One region of the Pseudokineococcus basanitobsidens genome, then DNA from elsewhere that is predicted to be linked to it. Evidence: predicted binding sites of a transcription regulator. Region 1 holds the regulator's gene; the other holds the start of a gene.

Evidence for each region. Region 1 encodes LexA, which represses DNA repair genes until DNA is damaged. Its sites were predicted from a motif close to TCGAACANNTGTTCGA; they were not measured.
Region 2: the regulator LexA is predicted to act here: its motif matches at 7,313-7,328, upstream of WDZ17_RS02620 (HNH endonuclease signature motif containing protein).

What each region holds. Positions count from the first base shown of each region.
Region 1 is NZ_JBBIAA010000005.1:133,553-145,189, forward strand. It holds gene WDZ17_RS07255 (NCS2 family permease) at 105-1,601, opposite strand; gene WDZ17_RS07260 (LysM peptidoglycan-binding domain-containing protein) at 1,802-2,365, opposite strand; gene lexA (transcriptional repressor LexA) at 2,980-3,681, shown strand; gene WDZ17_RS07270 (UdgX family uracil-DNA binding protein) at 3,771-4,439, opposite strand; gene WDZ17_RS07275 (ATP-dependent DNA helicase) at 4,530-6,629, opposite strand; gene hflX (GTPase HflX) at 6,714-8,285, opposite strand; gene WDZ17_RS07285 (class I SAM-dependent methyltransferase) at 8,565-9,158, shown strand; gene WDZ17_RS07290 (hypothetical protein) at 9,229-9,450, opposite strand; gene dapF (diaminopimelate epimerase) at 9,604-10,551, opposite strand; gene miaA (tRNA (adenosine(37)-N6)-dimethylallyltransferase MiaA) at 10,687-11,637, opposite strand, start outside.
Region 2 is NZ_JBBIAA010000002.1:69,497-81,133, forward strand. It holds gene WDZ17_RS02595 (alpha,alpha-trehalose-phosphate synthase (UDP-forming)) at 1-412, opposite strand, end outside; gene WDZ17_RS02600 (serine/threonine-protein kinase) at 815-2,995, shown strand; gene WDZ17_RS02605 (hypothetical protein) at 3,109-3,540, shown strand; gene WDZ17_RS02610 (DsbA family protein) at 3,653-4,414, shown strand; gene WDZ17_RS02615 (NADP-dependent oxidoreductase) at 4,594-5,514, shown strand; gene WDZ17_RS02620 (HNH endonuclease signature motif containing protein) at 5,617-7,278, opposite strand; partial or broken gene WDZ17_RS17430 (GH92 family glycosyl hydrolase) at 7,485-9,836, shown strand; gene WDZ17_RS17580 (glycoside hydrolase family 76 protein) at 9,930-11,637, shown strand, end outside.

The DNA of each region.
Region 1 (11,637 bases):
GGGCTGCGCCGGCGTTCGTGAGGACCACGCCGCCCAGGGTGGGGCCGACCACCGACAACGGCCGGCGGCCTCCGCCGAGGCTCCCGTGGGACGGCGTGCGCGGGTCAGCGGGTGAGGAGGTCCTGCACGGGACCGATCGTGAAGTACAGGACGAACGTCGCCGCGACGACCCACAGCAGGGGGTGGACGGTCCTGGCGCGACCGCCGACGACGGCCAGGAGGACGTAGGTGATGAAGCCGGCCCCGATGCCGACGGTGATCGAGTAGCTGAACGGCATGAGGACGACGGTGAGGAAGGCCGGCAGGGCGATGCCCAGGTCGTCCCAGCGGATCTTCGTGATCTGGCTCATCATCAGGAAGCCGACGACCACGAGTGCCGGGCTCGCGGCCTCGTAGGGCACGAGCGCCACCAGCGGGGCGGCGAAGACCGCGACGAGGAACCCCAGCCCCGTGACCACGCTCGCGAGCCCGGTGCGCGCACCGTCCCCCACGCCCGCCGCGGACTCGACGAAGCTCGTGGCGCTGGAGGCGCTGGCCGCCCCGCCGGCCACCGTGGCGAGCGAGTCGACGAGCAGGATGCGCTGGCTGCCGAGCGGGTTGCCCTCCTCGTCGAGCAGGCCCCCCTCCGCACCGACCGCGACCATCGTCCCCATCGTGTCGAAGAAGTCGGCGACGACGAGCGTGAAGACGACCAGCGCGGCGGTGACGACGCCGAGGGCCGCCACGCCGCCGACCAGGCTGAAGGCCCCGAGCAGGGACAGGTCCGGCCAGGACAGCCAGTCCGCGGGCACCGAGGGCACCGACAGGCTGAAGCCGGTGGGGTTCGGCGTGTCCCCCCCGACCTGCGGCCCGATGTCGAAGGCGGCCTGCAGGGCCAGGGCGAGCGCGGTCGCGACGACGACGCCGATGAGCAGCGCCCCCCGCACGCGGCGCGCCACGAGGACCACCGTGAGCAGCAGCCCCACGACGAAGACGACGGTCGGCCAGCCGCGCAGGGACCCTCCGACGCCGAGCTCGAGGGGCGTCCCACCGCCCTCCGGCGGCCGGACGAAGCCGGCGTTCACGAGGCCGACGAGCGTGAGGAAGAGACCGATCCCCACGCTGATCGCGGTCTTCAGCTGACCCGGCACGGCCCGGAGGACCGCTCGGCGGAACCCCGTCAGGACGAGCACCAGGATCACCAGGCCCTCGACGACGACGAGCCCCATGGCCGCCGGCCACGTCATCCCCGGCAGGCTCGCCACCCCGTAGGCGACGAAGGCGTTGAGCCCCAGCCCCGCCGCGAGGCCGATCGGGAAGCGCCCCAGCAGACCCATGAGCACGGTCATGACCGCGGCGACCAGGGCCGTGACCGCGGCGACCGCCGGCAGGTCGGGGGCGTCGCCACCGCCCAGGTAGGTGCCCGTCGAGTCCGGGACCGTGCCGATGATCAGCGGGTTGAGGACGACGATGTACGCCATCGCCACGAAGGTCACGAGGCCCCCGCGCACCTCGCGACCGACCGTCGAGCCCCGCGCCGTGACACCGAAGTAGCGGTCGAGCCGCCCGGTCGTCGGCTGCTCGCCGGCCGTGGCGGCCGTCTCGGGTCCGGTCCTGCTCATGCGGTCCTCCACGGGGAGGCCGCGGGGCGCGACCGGGACCGCGCCCCACGGCGGTGCTGGCGCTGGGCGTCGGCACTCTGGCAGAGGAGCCCCCGCCCCGGGGCCCGGCCCCACGAGCCGGGCACCACCGGGCGGGGACCGCCGACCGCAGCCCTGCCGCCCCGGGGCGGGGAGCCGCGACCCGGGTCGCCGCCCTGCCCTCAGGAGGGCACGAGCAGCCGGTCCCCCACCGCCACGTCCGCCGACGTGAGGCCGTTGAGCTCCTCGATCTCCAGGACGACGTCGCGCACGTCCTCCCCGGGGGCCGCCACCTCGTCGGCGAGGGACCAGAGCGTGTCCCCGGGCAGCACGACGACCTCGGCCGTCGTCGCCACGACGCCGGGGTCCGGCACGGACGCGCGCGCCGCCGCCGCCGGCGACGGGACCGAGGCGGCGCCGACGGCCAGGAGGAGGACGCCTCCCGCGAGCAGGAGCGTGCTCACCGTCAGGGCGAGGCGACCCCGCCGCGTGACGTGCAGCCGCCCGCCCTCGCCGCCGGGGGCGTGCGCGGCGGCGGCGTCCTCCGCCGCCGGGAAGGGGACCGCGCGCACGCGGCGCGGCACCCCGTCCCCGACGAGCGCGAGGGGCGCCACCGCCGGTCCGCACTCCCCGTGCGGGGACGGTCCGGGACGCGACCGGCGGCCGGCCCCACCGGCGGGCACGAGCGCGAGGTGGCGGCGACGGGCCCCGCCCGCGAACGACGGCTGCAGGACGAGGACGCTCATGAGGACCTCCGGGTCGGTGGCCGCGGCCCGTGTCGAGCAGGGTCCGGGGCGGCGGCGTGCGGGTCGAGGGGCGGTGCGCCCGTCCGCGGCTGCGGCTCGAACGCGCTTTCGATCGAACGTCTGTGCGATGTCTACCAGCGTCGGCGCGACCCGTCCAGGGCCGCACCCTCCGCGACGGGCACGACTCCAGCACCGACCACCGACAACGCCCCCGCGGCGCCGGTCGGGGGCGGGGCCGGTCGGGGGCGTCGGTCGGGGGCGTCGGTCGGGGGCGCCGGTCGGGGGGCGCCGGTCGGGTGTGCGCGCAAGGAGCGCCGCCCGTCCCGGCACGACACGTCCGCGACACGCTCGAACAGGTGTTTGATCACGACCCCCGGCGTCCCTACGGTGGAGCGGCACGGCGGGCGCAGGAGGGCGCGGGTCGGGCACCGAGCTCAGGAGGCGACGTGGCGCGGCGCACGGACGAGGACCGGACAGGCACGTCGGAGGCAGGTACGTCGGGGACAGGCACGTCGGAGGCAGGTACGTCGGGGGCGGGCACGTCGGCGACGGGGGACGGCCCGGGCCGGCGGCAGGCCGAGGGGGGCGTCGCCGAGGGGGGCAGCGTGGTCGAGATGCCGGACGCCCCCGCGGCGCGCGACGGGCTCACCACCCGCCAGCGCAAGGTGCTGGAGTGCATCGGCGACGCCGTGAGCCGGCGTGGGTACCCGCCGAGCATGCGCGAGATCGGCGAGGCCGTCGGCCTGACGAGCCCCTCGAGCGTCTCGCACCAGCTGGCGGCCCTGCAGCGCAAGGGCTACCTGCGCCGGGACCCGCGGCGACCCCGGGCGATCGAGGTCGTGCAGCCCGGCGCGCTCCCGGCGGAGGCCGGCGGCGACGGTCCGGCCCCGGTCCTGCGCGCCGTGGACGTCGACGAGACGGGCTCGGGCGACGAGCGCCCGGCGGCCACCTACGTCCCCGTGGTCGGCCGGATCGCGGCCGGCGGCCCCATCCTCGCGGAGCAGGCGGTCGAGGACGTCTTCCCGCTCCCCCGCCAGCTCGTCGGGGACGGACAGCTCTTCCTGCTGCGGGTCGCCGGCGACTCGATGGTCGACGCCGCCATCTGCGACGGCGACTGGGTCGTCGTCCGTCAGCAGCCGGTCGCGGAGAACGGCGAGGTCGTGGCCGCCATGATCGACGGCGAGGCCACCGTCAAGGTCTTCCAGCGCCGCGACGGCCACGTGCGCCTGCTCCCGCGCAACGAGGCGTACGCCCCGATCCCGGGCGACGAGGCGACCGTGCTGGGCCGCGTGGTCGCCGTCCTGCGCAGCGTCTGACGTCGCGCCCCCCGACCGGCGCCCCCGTCCGGCGCCCCCGGCCGGCGCCCCCGTCGGGCGCCGGCCGGGCCCGTCGCCGGGCCCTGGGGTCAGGCGCCGCCCAGCGCCGCCACGGCGACGCGCAGGTCCGCGACGAGCCCGTCGCGGGCCTGCGCCCGCTGGTCGTCCGGCGTCCTCAGCACCGCGGACGGGTGGATGGTCGCGACGAAACGCTTCGGGCCCCGGGAGGTCTCGCGCTCCAGCACGACGCCGCGCTCCTTCGTGACGCGGAACGAGGGCCCCAGCAGGGCGCGCCCCGCCGTGGCCCCGAGCACGACGACGACCTCGGGGTCCACGGCCGCCAGCTCGGCGGTGAGCCAGGGAAGGCAGGCCGTGACGTGGCCGGCGTCCGGCGTCGCGTGGATCCGACGCTTCCCCGGCGCGCTCTGCGTGAAGCGGAAGTGCTTGACGGCGTTGGTGACGTAGACGTCCTCCCGGGCGAGGCCGGCCTCGGCGACGGCCTCCTGGAGCAGCCGCCCCGCCGGCCCGACGAAGGGGACGCCCCGCCGGTCCTCGGAGTCCCCCGGCTGCTCGCCGACGAGGGCCACGCGCCCGGAGGCCGCGCCGGCGGAGAACACGACCTGCGTCGCCGGCTCCCACAGCTCGCAGCCGCGGCAGGCGCGCGCCGCCTCGCGCAGGTGCTCGACGTCGCGCCGCGCCGGGTCGTCGGGGACCCACCCGGCGGCACCGGGGCGGTCGGGACGGGAGGGGGCGGCCATGCGGGCACGGTAGGTCGGCCGCCGCGTCGTCGCCCGTCGCCGGACCCCTCACCCGTCGGCGACGCCGGCGTCGCACCGCGGCGCGGTGCGTCAGGCGGAGGCGGCCTCTGCCTCCCGCGCCGCGGCGTCGAGCCGTCGCAGCGCCCCGAGGACGACGTCGCGGTCGGAGGTCGCCCACAGGGGCGGCAGGCTCGCCCGCAGGAACCCGCCGTACCGCGCGGTCGCCAGCCGGGGGTCCAGCACCGCGACGACGCCGCGGTCGGCGCTCGAGCGGACGAGGCGGCCCGCCCCCTGCGCCAGGCGCAGCGCGGCGTGCTGCGCCGAGACGGCGAGGAACCCGTTGCCGCCGGCGCGCGCGACGGCCTCGGCCCGCGCCGACAGGAGCGGGTCGTCGGGCCGGGGGAACGGGATGCGGTCGATCGTCACGAGCTGGCAGGAGGGGCCGGGCACGTCGACGCCCTGCCACAGCGACAACGTGCCGACGAGGACGCTCGTCGGGTCGGCGGCGAACTCGCGGACGAGCGTCGGTGTGACGTCGTCGCCCTGGCAGAGCACCGGGACGTCGAGCCGCTCCCGCAGCACCTCCGCGGCGGCCTCGGCGGCACGCCGCGAGGAGAAGAGCCCGAGGGTGCGACCGCCCGCGGCGCGCACCAGCTCGGTGACCTCGTCGACGACCGGGGTCCCGGCCCCCTCCCGGCCCGGCGCGGGCAGGTGCCGGGCGAGGTAGAGGATGCCCTGCCGCGGGTAGTCGAAGGGGCTGCCGACGTCGAGGCCGTCCCAGGCGGGGCCCGGGCCCGCGTCCTCGTCCCCGGCGGGCGGGCGGGCGAGGCCGACCGCCTGGGCGGCGCCGGTGAAGGTGCCGCCCGTCGTCAGCGTCGCCGAGGTCATGACGACGGTGCGCTCGGCGAAGAGCGCCTCGCGCAGGAGGCCGGCGACCTGCAGCGGGGCGACGTGCAGCGACCGCCGTGCCGCCGACGGCGTCGAGGCGAGGTCGGAGACCGAGAGCCACAGGACGTCGTGCTCCGACCCGGCGGCCATCCGCTCGGCCACCTCGTGCACCTCGCCGACGGCTGCCTTGGCGACGGCGAGGGCACCGGCGAGGGCGTCCGTGGGGCGCTCGCCGGGCGGCGGCCGCAGGCGGCCGACGAGCTCGCGCGCCGCGTCCCGCACCGACGACACGGACAGGTGCACCAGCTCGGGCAGCCCGCGGACGAAGCGGCCCTCCTCGACCTCGGCCAGCGCGACGCCGAGGTCCTCGCCCGCCTGGTCGAGACGCTCCGTCTCGGTACCGCTCTGGCGGGCCCGCGTCGCGGCCGCCGCGACGGACGCCGCGGTCAGCTGCGCCGAGACGACGGAGGTCACGCGGTCGGCGAGCTCGTGCGCCTCGTCGACGACGAGCACCTCGTGCTCGGGCAGGATCGAGCGCCCCTCGAAGGCGTCGATCGCGAGCAGCGCGTGGTTGGTGACGACGACGTCGACCTCGCGGCTGCGCTCCCGCGCCCGCTCGCTGAAGCACTCGGCCGCCTGCGGGCAGCGGCTGGCACCGAGGCACTCCCGCGCGGTGACCGCGAGCTGGCGCCAGGCCGTGTCGCTGACGCCGGGCACGAGGTCGTCCCGGTCCCCCGTCTCCGTCTCGCCGGCCCACTCGCGCAGCCGCACCACCTCGCGGCCGAGCCGCGTCGACGGTCCGCCGGAGGTGACCGAGCGGCCCGGCATCGGCGTCGGCGCCTCGAAGAGCGCGTCGTCCTCGGGGAAGCCGCCGTCGAGCTTGTGGACGCAGAGGTGGTTGGCGCGCCCCTTGACGACCTGCCACGTGAGCCGGCGTCCGAGCAGGGGCTCGAGCGCGTCCGCCAGCCGCGGGAGGTCCCGGGCGGCCACCTGGTTCTGCAGCGCCAGCGTGGCGGTGGACACGACGACGGGTCGCCGGCTCTCGACGGCCCGGCGCGCCAGCGGCACGAGGTAGGCGAGCGACTTGCCCGTCCCCGTGCCCGCCTGGACGAGCAGGTGCTCCTTCGTCCGCAGCGCCGCGTCCACCGCCCGGGCCATGACGTGCTGGCCGTCGCGTCGGGTCCCGCCGAGGGCGGCGACGGCCGACGACAGCAGCGCGTCGACGTCCGGGGCGTCGCCGTGCGCGTCCCCGCGCCCCCGCTGCGGCGCCGCGGGCGGGGACGGTGCCGCTGCGCTGCTCACGGGGGCGAGGGTAGGCCGACCCGAGCGCGCCGGAGCCCGCCCTCCACAGGGGAAGACGGGCTCCGGCGACGTGCGCGGGGCTCGTCAGACCGCGGCGCCCTGGAGCTCGGCGGCGAGGTGCTCCCCGACCCGGGCCACCAGGTGCGTGCCGACGCCGGTGTGCTCCTGCGCGAGCACTTCCCCCGTCCCGTGCACCCGGGAGACGAGGTCGCCGCGCGTGTAGGGGACGACGACGTCGACGTCGACGTCCGGGCGGGGCAGCCGCTCGGCGACGACCTCGAGGAGCGCCTCGAGCCCCTCACCCGTCCGCGCCGAGACGACCACCGCGCCGGGCAGCGCCGACCGCAGCCGCGCCACCGCCTCGGGGGAGGCGGCGTCGCACTTGTTGAGGACGACCAGCTCGGGGACGTCGAGCGCGCCGACGTCGGCGAGCACCGTCCGCACGGCGGAGACCTGGCCCTCCGGGTCGACGTCGGAGGCGTCGACGACGTGGAGGACGAGGTCCGCGCCGCCGACCTCCTCCAGCGTGGAGCGGAACGCCTCGACGAGCTGGGTGGGCAGGTGCCGCACGAAGCCGACGGTGTCGGCGAGGACGTACGCACGGCCGTCCGGCGTCCGCGCCCGGCGCACGGCCGGGTCCAGCGTGGCGAACAGCGCGTCCTCGACGAGCACGCCCGCGCCGGTCAGCCGGTTGAGCAGGCTCGACTTGCCGGCGTTGGTGTAGCCGGCGATGGCCACGGCGGGCACCCCGCCGGCGAGGCGGCGCGAGCGCTTGGTCTCCCGTGCGGGCGCCATCTCGCGGATCTGGCGCCGCAGGCGGGCCATCCGGGTGCGGATGCGGCGGCGGTCCAGCTCGATCTTCGTCTCGCCGGGGCCACGGGAGCCGATGCCGGCACCGGCGGCCACGCGCCCGCCGGCCTGGCGGGACATCGACTCGCCCCAGCCGCGCAGGCGCGGCAGCAGGTACTCCAGCTGGGCCAGCTCGACCTGCGCCTTGCCCTCCTTGGACTTGGCGTGCTGGGCGAAGATGTCGAGGATCAGCGCGGTCCGGTCGATGACCTTGACGCCGACGATGTCCTCCAGCCCGCGCCGCTGCGAGGGCGACAGCTCGCCGTCGCAGACGACGGTGTCCGCCTCGGTGGCCGCCACGATGCCCTTGAGCTCGCCGGCCTTGCCGGAGCCGAGGAACGTCGCCGGGTCCGGCGTCGGGCGCCGCTGCAGGACGCCGTCGAGGACGGCCGACCCGGCGGTCTCGGCGAGGGCCGCCAGCTCGCGCAGGGAGGCCTCGGCCTCCTCGACGCTCGCGGAGGTCCACAGCCCGGCGAGGACGACGCGCTCGAGCCTCAGCTGCCGGTACTCGACCTCGGTGACGTCCTGCAGCTCCGAGGAGTGGCTGCCGAGGCCGCCGACGCGGCGCAGCGCCTGGCGCTCCGCCAGGTCGAGCTGGTCGCCGTCGAAGGCGCCCGGCTCGGCCGGGGCCGGCGTCCCCGTACCGGTGCCCGTACCGGTGCCCTGTGCGGAGCCCGGTCCGGCGGCACCGTGGCGGGAGAGGATCCGGCTGACGGCGTCGCTGCGGCGGGGGTCCTCCCCGGACGTCCGGGCGTCGTCGGCCGGCGTGGTCGTGCTCGCGGTGGAGGTCGCGGTGGTGGGGCTCATGGTCTCCCTGCGGAGGTCGGTCGGGCGCCGGTCGGCGGCCCGGGCGTGGCGCTGGCCACTGTCTCAGCCAACGAGCGCGCTGACGAGGGGATTCCGCACCACCGCGCCGCGCGACGGCGGCGGCGGGCCCGGACGGGCTCCGCCGGTAGCGTCCCGACGGTGGAGGACGACGAGGAGCAGGGCCCGGAGGTCAGCCCGGAGGTCAGCCCGGAGGCCGGCCCGGAAGCCGGCCCGGAGGCCGGCCCGGGCGACGGGGCGCAGCACTACTTCGGCGGGAGGCTGGCCGACCGCCCCGCGGGCGACGACGAGCGCCGGCTCCTCGAGGTGCGCCTGCGCGGCCGCGACGTCGAGGTCGAGACCGCGCGAGGGGTCTTCAGCACCGACCGCGTCGACCTCGGGACCCGGGTGCTGCTGCGCGAGGCTCCGCCGCCGCCGACCACCGGCCACCTGCTGGACCTCGGCTGCGGCTGGGGCGCGCTGGCGCTCGCGATGGCCGCCGAGGCGCCCGAGGCGGTCGTGTGGGCGGTCGACGTGAGCGCGCGGGCCCGCGACCTCACCCGCCGCAACGCGGAGCGGCTCGACCTGCCGGGCGTGCGCGCCGTCGCCCCGGAGGAGGTGCCCGACGACGTCGGCCTGGCGGCGCTGTGGTCGAACCCGCCGATCCGGGTGGGCAAGGAGGCCCTGCACGCGATGCTCGCCCGGTGGCTGCCCCGCCTGTCCGCGGGCGGCTCGGCGCACCTCGTCGTGCAGCGCAACCTCGGCGCCGACTCCCTGCAGGCCTGGCTGGCGCGCGAGCTCGGCGACGCCGTCGACGTCGAGCGGGCCGGGAGCGCCAAGGGCTACCGCGTCCTGCGCGTCGCGCGCCGGGCCTGACGGGCGAGCGACCGGGGACCGGGAGGACCGGGGACCGGGAGGCCAGGGCCAGGAGCGGAGCGAGGAGGGGTCAGGGCCGTGAGCCCGACCCCCGACGACGTCGCGACATCTCCCGCGACATCTCCAGGGCGTGCAGCAGGGCCTCGCGCCGTGCGGCCCGGTCCGCGCGGGCCGGCGACTCCGGGATCTCGGCGGTGACGCTGCGCATCAGCTGCCGTCGCGCCGCCTGCGTGCCCACGCCCCGGCGCCGCTCGCCGGCCGCCCCCGGACGCCGCGCCCCCTGCTCGCCCATGCCGTGCCCCCACCCCCGGAGGTCGTCCGCCGGGACGCCCTCCCGAGCGCCCGCGGCACCGACCCGTCCTCCCTGACCGGGGAGCAGTCCAGCACCTGCGCGTGAGCGGCGGTGGCTCTTCGTCATCACGATCCGGTCACCGGTCGGTACCGGTCAGGCCACGACGAGGTCGGCGACCACGGCGGCCGGCCCCGCCAGCTCGACGCGACCGCCCGGCAGCGCGCGCACCCGCAGCCGTCCCCCGGGCACGGCGACCCGCCAGACGTCCGGGCTGTCCGCCCCCGCCCACAGCCGCACGGCCAGCGCGGCGGCGCACGCGCCCGTCCCGCACGAGCGCGTCTCGCCGACCCCCCGCTCGGAGACCCGCATGAGCAGCGCGCCGACACCGGGCTCGGGGGCGTCCAGCGGCACCACGAGCTCGACGTTCGCCCCGTCGGCGGGCGTCGGGGTCACCTCGGGGGCGACGACGAGGTCGGCGGCCTCGAGCTCGCCGCGCCCCGTCAGCGCGACGACGACGTGCGGGTTGCCGAGGTCGAGGGAGAGCCCGGGGCGGGGGACGCCGTCGAGCCCGTGGACGCCGACGGTCGCGTCGAAGCCGTCCGCGACGGCCGCGTCGCCGCCGGGCACCGTCCACGACCCCATGTCCACCGCGAACCAGCCCGGCCGGCCGTCGTCGTCGAGAGCCGCCGCGACGCGCTTGACCCCCGAGCGCGTCCCGACCGCCAGCTCGCGGCCGTCGGCGAGCTCGGCGGCCGCCACGAGCCCCTCGCGCAGGAGGTGGGCCACGAGCACGCGGACGCCGTTGCCGCACATCTGCGCGCGGCTGCCGTCCGCGTTGCGGTAGTCCATGAACCACGTCGCGTCGGCGTCCTCCGCCAGCGCGGCCCGCCCCTCCGCGAGCGCGTCGCTGCGCACGGCGCGGATGAGCCCGTCCCCGCCGACACCGGCGCGGCGGTCGCAGAGCGCGCGCACCTGCTCGTCGGTGAGGTCCCGCTCCCCCGCGGGGTCGGTGACGAGGACGAAGTCGTTCTCGGTGCCGTGGCCCTTGGTCACCCGCAGCCCCGTCAGGCCGGGCAGCGCCGTGCTCACCCCCGTGCTCATCCCTGTGCTCACCTCCGTGCTGCCCTCCGCCGAGGCCCCCGAGCGCGGGCCGGGGCCCGGCGAGGAGTCCGGCGAGGAGCCGGCCTGGGCGTCGGGGCGCGCGGTCGCGGGGTGCGGGGTGCTCACCCGGGCAGGCTACGCAGGCGCGACGCCCGAACCGGCCGCCACGACATCGAGGGCCCGCGCGAGCAGGTCGTCCGGCCGCTCGTCCGCGGCGACGTCGAGCCAGCGCACGCGCGGGTCGCGCCGGAACCAGCTCTCCTGGCGGCGGGCGAAGCGCCGGGTGGCGCGAGCGGTCTCCTCGAGGGCGTCCTCGAGCGAGCACCCCCCCGCCAGGTGGGACAGCACCTGCGCGTAGCCGAGGGCGCGCGACGCCGTCGGCCCCTCGCGCAGCCCTCCCGCCTCCAGGCGCCGCACCTCCTCGACCAGCCCGTGGGCGGCCATCCGGCGCACCCGGGCGTCGATGCGCGCGTCGAGCTCGGGCCGCAGGACGCGCAACCCCACCTGGACGACGGGCAGGAGGTCGGCGGGGTGCTCGTACCGGGGCAGGGAGGCGCTGAACGGCCGGCCGCTCACCTCGATGGCCTCCAGCGCCCGCACGACGCGGCGCTCGTTGCTCGGCAGCACGTCGGCGGCCGCCGCGGGGTCGAGCTCGGCGAGCCGTGCGTGCAGCGCCGCCGACCCCACCCGCTCGGCCTCCGCCTGCCAGCGGGCGCGGACCGCGGCGTCCGTCCCCGGGAAGTCCAGGCCGTCGAGGACGGACCGGACGTAGAGGCCGCTGCCGCCGACGAGCACGGGGACGCGTCCGCGGGCGCGGACGTCCGCCACGACCGCGCGCGCCCGCCGCTGGTAGGCGGCGACGCTCGCCTCCTCGCGCACGTCGAGGACGTCGAGGAGGTGGTGCGGCACCCCGCGGCGCTCGTCGGGGGCCAGCTTCGCCGTGCCGACGTCCATCCCGCGGTACAGCTGCGAGGCGTCGGCACCCACGACCTCCCCGCCCAGCGCGAGGGCGAGGGCGACGCCGAGGTCGGACTTGCCCGTGGCCGTGGACCCCACGACGGCGACCAGCGGCGGCTGCCCGGCGCG
Region 2 (11,637 bases), on a different contig from region 1:
AGCGCTCGTTGACCGCGACGTAGTGCTCCCACCACGTCCGGTGGTACTCCGGCGCGACGATGACGTCGTGGTAGAGCGGCCACAGCGTGCCGTTGGAGAAGCCCTCGTAGAACCCCGCGACCTCGTCGGCGGACAGCCCGACGGGGACGAGGTGCATGCCGCCCCAGTCGAACGCGTCGGTGACGTCGTCCTCGGCGCTGCTCGGGGCGCCGGACCAGCCGACCCAGGCACCCTCCTGGGACTGCATGACCGGCTCGAGCGCCGTCACCAGGCCTCCGGGCGAGCGCTTCCACCGGGGCGAGCCGTCGGCGCCGGTGCCGTCCCGGTCGACCGGCAGGCGGTTGGCGACGACGACGACGTCGTACCCCTCGCCGTCGGCGGGGACGGGGGCGTGCTCCTGCGGCGTCGGCAGGTCGGCCCCCGCGGGCGACGGCGCCTGCCCGGCGTCCGTGACGGCCGTGCCGTCCTCGGGAGCCGCTGCCGTCCCGGTCGGGGCCTGCGGCGGCGGACCGTTCGGGCTGGTCGGGCCGGGAGCAGCTGGCACAGGGTCTCCTCGTCGGCCGCGCGCGGCCCTCGTCGTCTGACCTCGTCGGTCCCCGCCGGGGCGGGGCCCCCGGGCGGCGGTCCGCGCGGTGCGCGGCCGTCTCCCCACTTCGAACGTAGTGGCGGACCCGCCGTGCCCGCGAGCCGCGGGCACGCTCGCGGGTCGCTGCGGCCCGGCCGGGCTGCCGTAGCGTGGACCGCCGGCGGGGCCGGACCCGTCGACGGGACGGCGAGAGGCGGGCGAGACGCCCGCGGCGGCTGAGGAGGGCGCGTGGACGACACGACCCGCCGTCCGTCCGCCGCCCCGTCGCCGGGTGTGGGGGAGGTCCTCGGGCCGTACCGCCTGCTGCAGCGGGTCGGCGAGGGCGGCATGGGCGTCGTCCACCTCGCCCTCGGCCCGGGGGACCGGGCCGTCGCCGTCAAGGTCCTGCGCCCGCACATCGCCGACGACCCGGCGGCCCGGGAGCGGTTGCGCCGGGAGGTCGAGGTGCTGCGGAGGGTCCGGCACCGCCGGGTCGCCGAGGTCCTCGACGCCGACCCGGACGGCCCCCAGCCGTACGTCGTCACCCAGTTCGTGCCGGCGCGCAGCCTCGAGCAGCACGTCGCCGAGGAGGGCCCGCTCGGGCCCGCCGCCCTGGCGCGCCTCGCCGACGGGCTCGGGCGCGCGCTCGCCGCGGTCCACGACGCGGGCGTGGTGCACCGGGACCTCAAGCCCTCCAACGTGCTCATGCTCGACGGCGACCCCGTCGTCATCGACTTCGGCATCGCCCGCGTCGCCGACGAGGCCGCGCTCACCAGCCCCGGGCTCGTGATGGGGACGGCCGGGTACCTGGCGCCGGAGCTGCTCGAGGGCGCCGACGTCGGCCCCGCGGCGGACTGGTGGGGGTGGGCGGCGACGACCGCCTTCGCCGCGACGGGACGGCCGCCCTTCGGCCGGGGGCCCGTGGCCGCCGTCCTGGACCGCGTCCGTCGCGGCCGGGCCGACCTCGACGGCGTCCCCGCGGAGCTGCTGCCCGTGCTGCGCGCGGCGCTGTCCCCCGACGTCGACGAGCGCCCCGGCGAGGGCTGGCTGCGGCGGGCCGTCGAGGACCTCGCGGCCGCGGCGGCGCGCGAGCCCCGGATGGCGCCGTCCGCGGGGGACGCCGCGGCGACGACGGCGCTCGCCTCGCTCGCCGGCGGCCGCGTCGACGACGAGATGACGTCCGTGCTGGGTGGGGCGACCCCGCACGACACGGGGGGCGGGACGCCCGTCGAGGACGACGTCCTCGACGTCCTCGACGGCGGCGACGACGCGACGACCCGCCCGCACGACCGGGACGGCGCGGCGGCCACGACGGCCGTCCCGGCCCCGGGAGCGGGCGGCGTCCCCGCCGTGCGGGCGGACGGCACGACCTCGTGGGACGAGGTCGCCGCCGTGGACGCCCTGTGGGACGACGGGTCCCGGTCCGCCGGGGACGAGGAGTTCGCCGGGGACGAGGAGGAGGAGGACGACGCGCCGACCACCGTCCACGACGTCGCCCCCACCCGGGCGGTGCCGCAGGTGGCCGGACGGTGGGAGGAGTCGACGACGACGGCCTCCCCGCGGGACGCCCCACCGGCTCCGGACGTCCACGACGACCCCTGGGTGCAAGGCCGCGCCGCGTCGCAGCACGACGACCGGGGCTACGACGGCCGGGGCTACGACGGCCGGGGCTACGACGACCGGGGCTACGACGACCGGGGCCACGACGACCGGGGCCACGACGACCGGGGCTACGACGGCCGGGGCCACGACGGCCGGGGCCACGACGGGCGTGCGGCAGACCCGTGGGCGAGACCGCAGGACGACGCCGGCCCCGCCGGGCCCCTGCCCGTGATCGGCCCGGGCACGCCGGCCGCACCCCGGCGCCGCCCCGACCGGCCGGGCCTGCGGGCGGCGTGGGCGGCGGCGCTGGTGGCCGCCTCCTCCCTCGTCCCGGTGGTCGGCGTCCTCGTCGGCGCGCTCGTCGTGGTCCTGGCCCGCACCGTCGACCGCAGCCACGGCTGGGTCGAGCGACGCCGCGAGCTCGTCGGGCCCCGCCGCGGCGACGTCCCCCTCGCGGTGCTGCGCTCGCCGCTGCCCCTGCTCGCGGCGCTGGTGACCGGCGCCTTCTCCCTGCTGCTGCCCGTGGCCGTGGCCGCCGCGGTCGTCTTCCTCGTCGGCGTGGTCCTCGGCGACGCCGGCGTGGTGCCCGGCGACCCCGTCTCCCTGGCCGCGGGCGCGGCTGCCGGCGTCCTGGTCGCCTGGTACGGCCCGGGAGGTCGTCGGCTCCGGCGCGGCGCCGTGCTCGTCACGCGGACCCTGCCGACGGGACCGGCGGGGCGGGTGCTCGTCGTCGTCGCCCTGCTCGTGGTCGCCGCGGGGGTCTGGCTGGCGGTCACCGGCACCGCGCCCGACTGGAGACCACTGCCGCAGGCACCCCCCGGCCTGTGACCTGCCAGGGGACCCGGAGCCTCGTCGGGCCCTCGTCCCGGTCCGGTGCTCGAGGCCCGGCCGGGCGCGGAGGGGCCGAGGGGTAGCCCGGGCGCTCGACGTAGCCTTCGGTCGTGACCAAGAGCCGCCTCTCCGCGTCGAGGGGGACCCGTCGACCCGGAGGGCGGCCGCGCCGCGCCGGGGCGCTCACGGTCCTCGGGTCGGTCCTCGTGCCGGTCCTGGGGCTCGTTCTCGCGGCCGGCCCCGCGCACGCGGCCGTCGCGCCCCCCGTGGTCGTCACCGCGCAGCCCGCGGCCCTCTCCGCGTCGTCGACGCCTGCGGACCCGAGCGCGTCGGCCGGTGCTGCCGCGAGCCCGTCCCCGAGCCCGGGGCAGCGCCCCTCGGGCGTGGGCTCGGCGACGGCGTCGCCGGTGGGGCCGAGGGACGAGACGGGGACGGGCATCGTGCTCCCGCTGCTCGCGGCGACCGTGGTCGGCCTCGTGGCCCTCGGGCTGCTCTTCGCCTCCGCCGTGACCCGGCGCCAGCGCGAGGAACGCCGCCTGTAGCCCGTTCGTCGTCCGGGAGGTGGTACCGCGCGTCGCCGCGGGCCCGCCGTCCGACCGACAGGCCCCAGCACCCCTGCCGAGCACCCCGACCCCGCCCCGGAGGCGAGCACCGATGAGCCCGGACCCGCGCAAGCCCTCCAAGGCGGAGCGACAGGCCGACGCCCGCGCCAAGGCCCGCGCCATGCGCGAGCAGCGCGAGCGCGCCGCGCGCCGCAAGAGGCTCGGTCTCGTGACGGCCGCGGCCCTGGTCGCGGCGGCCGTCGTGGCCGTGGTGGTGGTCGCCGTCGTCTCGGGGCAGGAGGACGACGTGCCGCAGGCCACGCCGACCTCCTTCACCGAGGACGGCGGCTACGTGACGGGTGAGGCGGACGCGCCGGTCTCGGTGACGATCTACCAGGACTACCAGTGCCCGTTCTGCGCGCAGTTCGAGCAGACGAACGGAGAGTTCATCTCCGGCCTGCGGGACTCCGGCGACATCTCGGTCACCTACCACCCGCTGAACCTGCTGAGCCGCTTCGGCGACTACTCCGTCCGCTCGGCGAGCGCCGCCGTGTGCGTGGCGGAGGAGGCGCCCGAGCAGTTCCTCGCGTTCAACGACGCCCTCTACGACAACCAGCCGCCCGAGGGCGGCGACGGCCTTAGCGACGCCCAGATCACGTCCGTCGCCGACGAGGCGGGCGTCCCGGGCGACGTCGACAGCTGCATCACGAGCGGCCGGTACACCGACTGGGTCGACCAGGTCACCGAGGACCGCGACGAGCGGGTGCAGGGCACGCCGACCGTGCTCGTGGACGACCAGCAGGTCGAGGACGTCGCCCAGTTCCAGGCGGTCGTCACCGACGCCGTGGCCGGGACGGCGCCCGCCTCCTCCTGAGCCCGGCGCCGGCGCCTGCTGCTCCGCCGCCGTCCTCGACGTCCCGGACCCCGGCCGGGGGGTGACGCCGGATCCGGTGGAGGTCGACCGCGGCGGTCCGCGGGGCACACGCGCGGCGGTCCCGGTGTTGACCGCAGGCGACAAGGACCTGAGCCCCTGCACCGGACGAGGAGCACCTCATGCGCGCAGTCCAGTACTCCACCTACGGCAGCCCCGCCGACGCCCTGTCGGTCGTCGACGTCGACGAGCCCCACGCCGGACCCGGTGCGGTCCGCGTCCGGGTCGAGGCGGCCGGCGTCAACCCGGTCGACTGGAAGGTCGTCGCGGGCGCCATGGTCGGCGCCTCCGCCGGTGACCCCGTCCCCGGCGGCGCGGTGACCGCCGGCAAGGACGTGGCGGGGGTCGTCGACGAGGTCGGCGACGGCGTCGGTGACGTCGCCGTGGGGGACCGCCTGGTCGGGTCCGCAGCCTCGGGCGCGCTCGCGGAGCACGCCGTCCTCGACCTGTGGGCGCGCCTGCCGGAGACCGTGACGGCCGAGCAGGCGGCGACGCTGCCGGTCCCCGCCGAGACGGCCCTGCGGGTCCTGGAGCTGCTCGACCTCCAGGACGGGCAGACGCTCCTGGTCGACGGCGGCGCGGGGGCCGTCGGCATCGCCATCACGCAGATCGGCCTCGCCCGGGGCCTCCGCGTCGTGTCGACCGCCAGCGAGGCCAACCACGACTTCCTGGTCCAGCTCGGCGCGACGCCCACGACCTACGGCGACGGGCTCGTCGGCCGCGTCCGGGCGGTCGCGCCCGACGGGGTGCACGGCGCCCTGGACGCGGCGGGCAAGGGGTCGGTGCCCGACCTCGTCGAGCTGACGGGGGAACCGTCCAAGGTCGTCACCATCGCGGACTTCGGTGCCGGCGAGCTCGGCGTCCACGTCTCCAGCGGGGACGACGAGCGCGAACGCCGCGTGCGCGAGGCGGTGCAGCTCGCCGGTCAGGGCGTCGTGCTGGTCCCCGTGGCGCGGACCTACGCGCTCGAGGACGCCGTCGCCGCCTACGAGGAGAGCCGGAGCGGGCACGTCCGCGGCAAGCTCCTCGTCGTGCCGCGCTGACCCGAGCAGCCGCCGGGGGCGACGGCTCTCGTGGCCGTCGCCCCCGGTCGCCGCGAGGCGTGCCGTGACGGGTCACCTCACCCGTCGACGTCCCCGGTGAGGTCAGCCCGTGCCCGTGCTGTCCTCGTCCTGCCCATGGTCAGGTCCCGCCGACGCGACCGTCCCCGGCGGGGAACTGCCAGTACCCCTCGCCGAGTCGTGCGGGACCTTCGAGTCGTGCGGGGCCTTCGAGTCGTGCGGGGCCTCCGATCCGGGTGGGTCGTGGAGCTCGGTGACGAGCCCTTCGAGTCGTGCGCGCCAGGGTGGTGGGGCGTGCTCGGGTGGTGGGTCGCCGGTGCGGACGACGACGGGTCTGGTGCCGACGGTGTGGACGTCGAGGTGGCCGGTGTGGGTGCGGCGGTGGTGGTGGCCGCACAGGAGGACGAGGTTGGTCAGGTCGGTGGGGCCGCCGTCGGCCCAATGGTGGGCGTGGTGGGCGTCGCAGCGTTCGACGGGTGCTCGGCAGCCCGGGGCGGCGCAGCCGCGGTCGCGCAGCGCGAGGGCGCGGCGTTGCGCGGCGGTCACGGTGTAGGCGGTCCGGCCCAGGTCGAGCGGCTCGGAGCGGGTGCCGAGGACCGCGGGCACGATCTCGGCGTCGCAGGCGAGGCGGCGCACCGCTCCGGGGGACAGGGGCGCGTCGGACGGCAGCAGTCCCGCACCGGCCACGGCGCCGGTGAGCGCGGCGAGGTCGGTGGTGACCACCACGCGGGTGCGGGCCCCGCCGGTGGTGGGCAGCCCCGCGGCGGAGGCGGGTGGGGCGCTCAGGGCCTTGTCGGCCAGCGTGACGAGGGCGTCGGCGCGGCGCTGCGGGGCGGTGCGCAGGTCCGGTCCGTGCTCCCCGGAGGGCCGCGGCCCGGCGAGCGCCTCGATCGCAGTCATGAGGGTGGCGCCGGCCTCGGGGGCCAGGCGCCCGCGCAGGTGCCAGACGCCGCGGGTGTCCGGGGAGCAGTACAGCTCCCTCCGCTGGTGGGCGCGGGCCTCGGCCCGACCCAGCAGGTCCTCCCCTTCCACGACAGGGTCGCCCAGGGCGTCACCGTCGCCGAGGCGGGGGCCGGTCAGCTCGGTGCGGGCCAGGAGCCCGCGGGCGTGGAAGCGCAGGGTGGTCAGGGGCACCTCCGGGGCGTGCTCCAGCAGGACCCGCTCCACCGCCGCGCGACCGGCGGGTCCGTAGTGCTCCGGCAGGTCCAGGACGGTGGCGGCGACGACGTCGGCGGCCTCAGCGCTGATGGTCCCGGCGGCCAGCGCCGCCCCCGTCGCGGTGCCTTCCCCCAGGCCTGCGCCGTGGCCGCCGGTGCGCCCCACCCGCTGGGCCGGCAGCCCCGACCCGGTGACGTACGCCACGGTCGCCTGCCGGCGGGCCGCGGTCGCCGGGTGCACCCCCAGCACGCTCGCGAGGTCGGTGCGCCCGTCCCCTGCCCGCGAGCGTGCCAGCACCGCCCGCGCCGCCGGGTCCGTCGACCCCGGCACCAGCGCCTCACCGCGGGAGGCGACCTCCCCCAGCACCGCGACCTGCGCGGCCTGCGCCACCCGGACCAGGGCCTCGAGCTCGACCAGCACCGCCCGCAGCGCGGGTGTCGGCACCGACCACAGGGGCAGGTCCGCGACCGCGGCACGCCCCGCCACCACCGCACCGCGCAGGCCGCCCAGGCTCGGCAGGCCACCACCCGGCACGTCACCACCCGGCACGTCACCACCCGGACCCTCGACCACCGCCCCCGCTGCCATACCCAGAACCGTAGGACCGACCACCGACAACCACCCGAACACACGTTCGACGCTGCCGTCGGGTCGTCCCGCGACATCAGGTCGGAGGACGTCGCCGCGCGCACCCTGCCGTGCACCCTTGACAACGATGTCGCCCACGAGGTTCGCTCCGTCTGTCCGGTCTGCTCGGACCATGCCCGCTGGTCGCCGACGCCCAGGAGCCCGCCGTGCCGCACCCGCGCCACCTCACCGCCCTCACCACCACCGCGCTGACCTCGACCGCACTGGTCGCCGGGCTGCTCGGGGCCGCGCCCGCGTCGGCGGCCTCCGCGGACCCGCCGGCGGAGGGACCGCTCACCGACCTCGTCAACCCCTTCATCGGGACGCAGGACGAGGGCAACACCTTCCCCGGCGCCTCGCTGCCCTTCGGGATGGTGCAGCTGTCGCCGGACAACGGGCACACGACCGGCTACGACTACACGCGGGACCGCATCCGCGGCTTCAGCGCCACGCACATCTCCGGTGTCGGCTGCGGCCTGGGCGGTGACCTGCCGGTGCTGCCGACCACCGGCGACGTGACGTCGACGGACGACGCGCAGTACGCGCTGCCCTACTCCCACGACGGCGAGAGCGCCTCTCCCGGCTACTACACCGTCCCGCTGGAGGCCCCGGCGGGCACCGTGACCGCCGAGCTGACCGCCACGACGCGCACCGGCGTCGCGCGCTACACCTTCCCCGAGACCGACGAGGCGACCGTCCTCGTCAACGCGGGCCAGGCGCTGCACCGCGTGGAGTCCAGCGAGGTCCGCGTCACGAGCGACCGGACGATCGAGACGACGGTCGTCGGCAGCGGCTTCTGCCAGGGCACGAGGCCCTACACGATGCACTTCGTCACGACCTTCGACCGGCCGTTCACCGAGGTCGGCACCTGGTCCGGGGACGAGGTCTCCGCGGGCAGCACCGAGGCCGCCGGCACCGAGCGCCAGGGCGCCTACGTGCACTTCGACGCGCGGGAGGACCGCACCGTCGAGCAGACGACGGCGCTGTCGTGGGTGGGCGCGGACGGCGCCCGCGCCAACCTCGCCGCCGAGGGCGGGCGCACCTTCGACGAGGTCCGCGCGGCCGCGGACGCCACCTGGGAGGAGCGCCTGCAGCAGGTGCGCACCGAGGGCGGGACGCCGGAGCAGCGCCGCACCTTCTACTCCTCGCTGTACCGCTCGCTGCTGACCCCGAGCGTCGCCACCGACGTCGACGGCCGCTACACGGGCTGGGACCAGCAGGTCCACGAGGCGGACGGTTTCACCTACTACCAGACCTTCTCGCTGTGGGACACCTACCGGACCCAGGAGCAGCTGCTCTCGCTGCTGGCGCCGCAGGAGTCGCGCGACATGGCGCTGTCCCTGCTCGCGGTGCAGGACCAGGGGGGCTGGCTGCCGCGGTGGGCCTACGCCACCGTCGAGACGAACATCATGACCGGTGACCCGGTGACGCCCTTCCTCGTCTCCGCCTGGCAGCAGGGGCTGCTCGCCGGGCACGAGGAGGAGGCCTACCAGGCACTGCTGCAGAACGCCGACGGCGTGCCGCCCGCGGGCAGCCAGTACAACGGGCGCGCCGGCAACGAGCAGTACCTGCGCGACGGCTTCGTGCCGCACGAGCCGGAGCGCTCCGGCAAGCCGGGGGACTACGACCTGCAGCACGGCGCCTCCGCGACGCTGGAGTACGCGCTCGCCGACGCCACCCTGTCGACGATGGCCGCGGCGCTGGGCCACGAGGAGGACGCCCGGCGGCTCGCGCTGCGGGGGCAGAGCTTCCGCAACCTCTTCGACCCCCGGACCGGTTCCTTCCGGGCCCGGGACGCCCGGGGCCTGTTCGTCGGCCCGGAGGACCCGGCGGACGCCGTCGGGTTCCACGAGGGGACGTCCTCGCAGTACACCTGGCTCGTCCAGCAGGACCTCCCGCAGCTCGTCGACCTGCTCGGCGGCGAGGACGCCGCGAACGAGCGCCTCGACGGCTTCTTCGCCTACGACCAGCTGCTCGAGGACCCCGAGCGGACCGCCCGCGAGGTGTGGGTGAACAACGCCTACGACTACTACGGGTTCAGCACGTACAACCCGCAGAACGAGCCCGACCTGCACGCGCCGTACGTGTACGGCTGGACGGGCCAACCCTGGAAGACGACCGACGTCGTGCACGCGGCGCTGACGCTGTTCACCGACGGCCCGCAGGGCATCACGGGCAACGACGACCTCGGCACCATGTCGTCGTGGCAGGTGCTCTCGGCCATGGGCATCTACCCGTCGGTGCCCGGCACCGAGGTGTGGTCGCTGTCCACGCCGGTCTTCGACCGCGTCGAGCTGGACCTCGACCCGGCCTGGTACCCGGAGGGCTCCTTCACCATCACCGCGCCGGGGACGTCGGACGACGACAGGTACGTGCAGCAGGTCCGCGTCGGCGGCCGGCTCTCGGACCGCACGTGGATCACCGGTGACGACATCCGCGCCGGGCGCGACGTGGCCTTCGAGGTCGGGCCCGAGCCCTCGGACTGGGGCACCGACGTCGACTCCGCGCCCGAGCCGCTCGTCTCCGGGCGGGTGCGCACGAGCCACCTCGCGGCCGGGCTGGAGCCGGCCTCCGCCGACCTGCTCGGCAGCGACGAGGACCAGGTCGTCGACATGGGGGCCACGCTCGTCGTCACCGACCCCGGTCGGCCGACGGTCACGCTGGCCGCGTCGGCCGACGACCCCCTGCGGGTGCGTCTGGACCGCGACGTCCTGCGCGTGCGCTCGTCCGGCCTGCCGACGACCCAGGAGGTGCCGCTGCACGTCGTCGTCCCCGGGGGCACCGCGCCGGGGACCTACGAGGTGCGCCTGTCCGCCCGCGACCGCGCCGGCGACGTCGTCGAGCGCGCCGCGACCGTGACGGTCGTCCCGGCGTGCGGCGAGCCCGGCGGCTCCTGCCCGCAGGACCTCGGCCCGGCCTACGACGTCGACGGCATCGCGACGTCGGACGCGCGGGACGAGGGTGACTTCGACGGCGGCGGCTGGAGCTTCCCGGCCGAGCAGCTGCCCGCCCCCGGGGAGCAGCTGGTGCGGGGCCGCTCGTACGTCCTGCCCGAGACGTCCGGCACGGCACCCAACTTCGTCGCCGCCCGGGGCCAGACGCTCGCGCTGGAGCCCGGGTCCTACAGCGCGCTCGACGTGCTGCTGTCCGCCCACAACGGGGACGTCAGCGGCGACGCCGTCGTCACCTACGCCGACGGGTCCACCTCGACCGGCCCGCTGACGGCGACCGACTGGGCGGCCGGCGGACCCCGCCTCGGCGAGGAGACGGCGCTGAGCGCGAACGGTCGCTACCAGGCGGCCGGTGGCGGCGACGGCCTCACCGTGCACGTCTGGCACGACGTCCTCGCCGTGGACCCGGCGCGCCGGGCCGTGTCCGTCACGCTCCCGGACGAGAGCCGGATGAAGGTCATGGCGATCAGCGCCCGGACGCCGGCGGCCGCCGGCGAGGCGCTCGACCCGGCCGCCGCGGCGCAGGACGCCTACGCGGCGATGGCCGAGCAGCTCGCCGCCGCCGACGGCTCCGGCCTCTACCGGGAGCGTGTGCCGGCGGGCGCGGGGGACCGTCCGTACTCCTTCGAGTGGCCCTTCTCGCAGGCGCACGTCGCGGCGCTCGACCTCACCGGCCTGCCGGGCGAGCAGGGGGCCGCCTTCGCCGACGACCTCGCGCGCCACGCCGCGGCCCAGGAGCTCTACTGGGACCGCTCGGGGAGCGCGACCGGGCTGCCCGGCTACGACTCCTACCCGCAGCCGCCGTACGGCGGGTCGGGCGACCTCTTCTACGACGACAACCTCTGGGTCGGGCTGGCGAAGGTCCAGGAGCACCTCATGACCGGCGACGAGGCGGCGCTCGCCCGGGCCGAGGAGGTCTTCGAGCTGGCCGTCTCCGGGTGGGACGACGACCCGTCGCACGCCGCCCCGGGCGGCGTCTTCTGGACCCAGCAGCCGGGCGACGACGACCGCAACACCGTCTCGACGATGCCGGCGGCGCAGCTCGCCGTCCGCCTCCACATGATCACGGGGAAGCAGCGGTACCTCGACTGGGCGCTGCGGATGACCTCCTGGACCGACGAGCACCTGCGGGCCCCGAACGGGCTGTACTGGGACCACCTCTCGACGGACGGGACCGTCGAGACGACGCAGTGGGCCTACAACCAGGGGGTACCCGCGGGCACGTACGCGCTGCTCTACGAGGCCACCGGCGAGCAGCGCTACCTCGACCGGGCGCAGGAGGTCGCCGAGGCCTCGTACCGGTTCTACGTGGAGGAGGGGCGGCTCGACGACCAGCCGCGGGCCTTCGTCGCCATCTGGGCGAAGAACC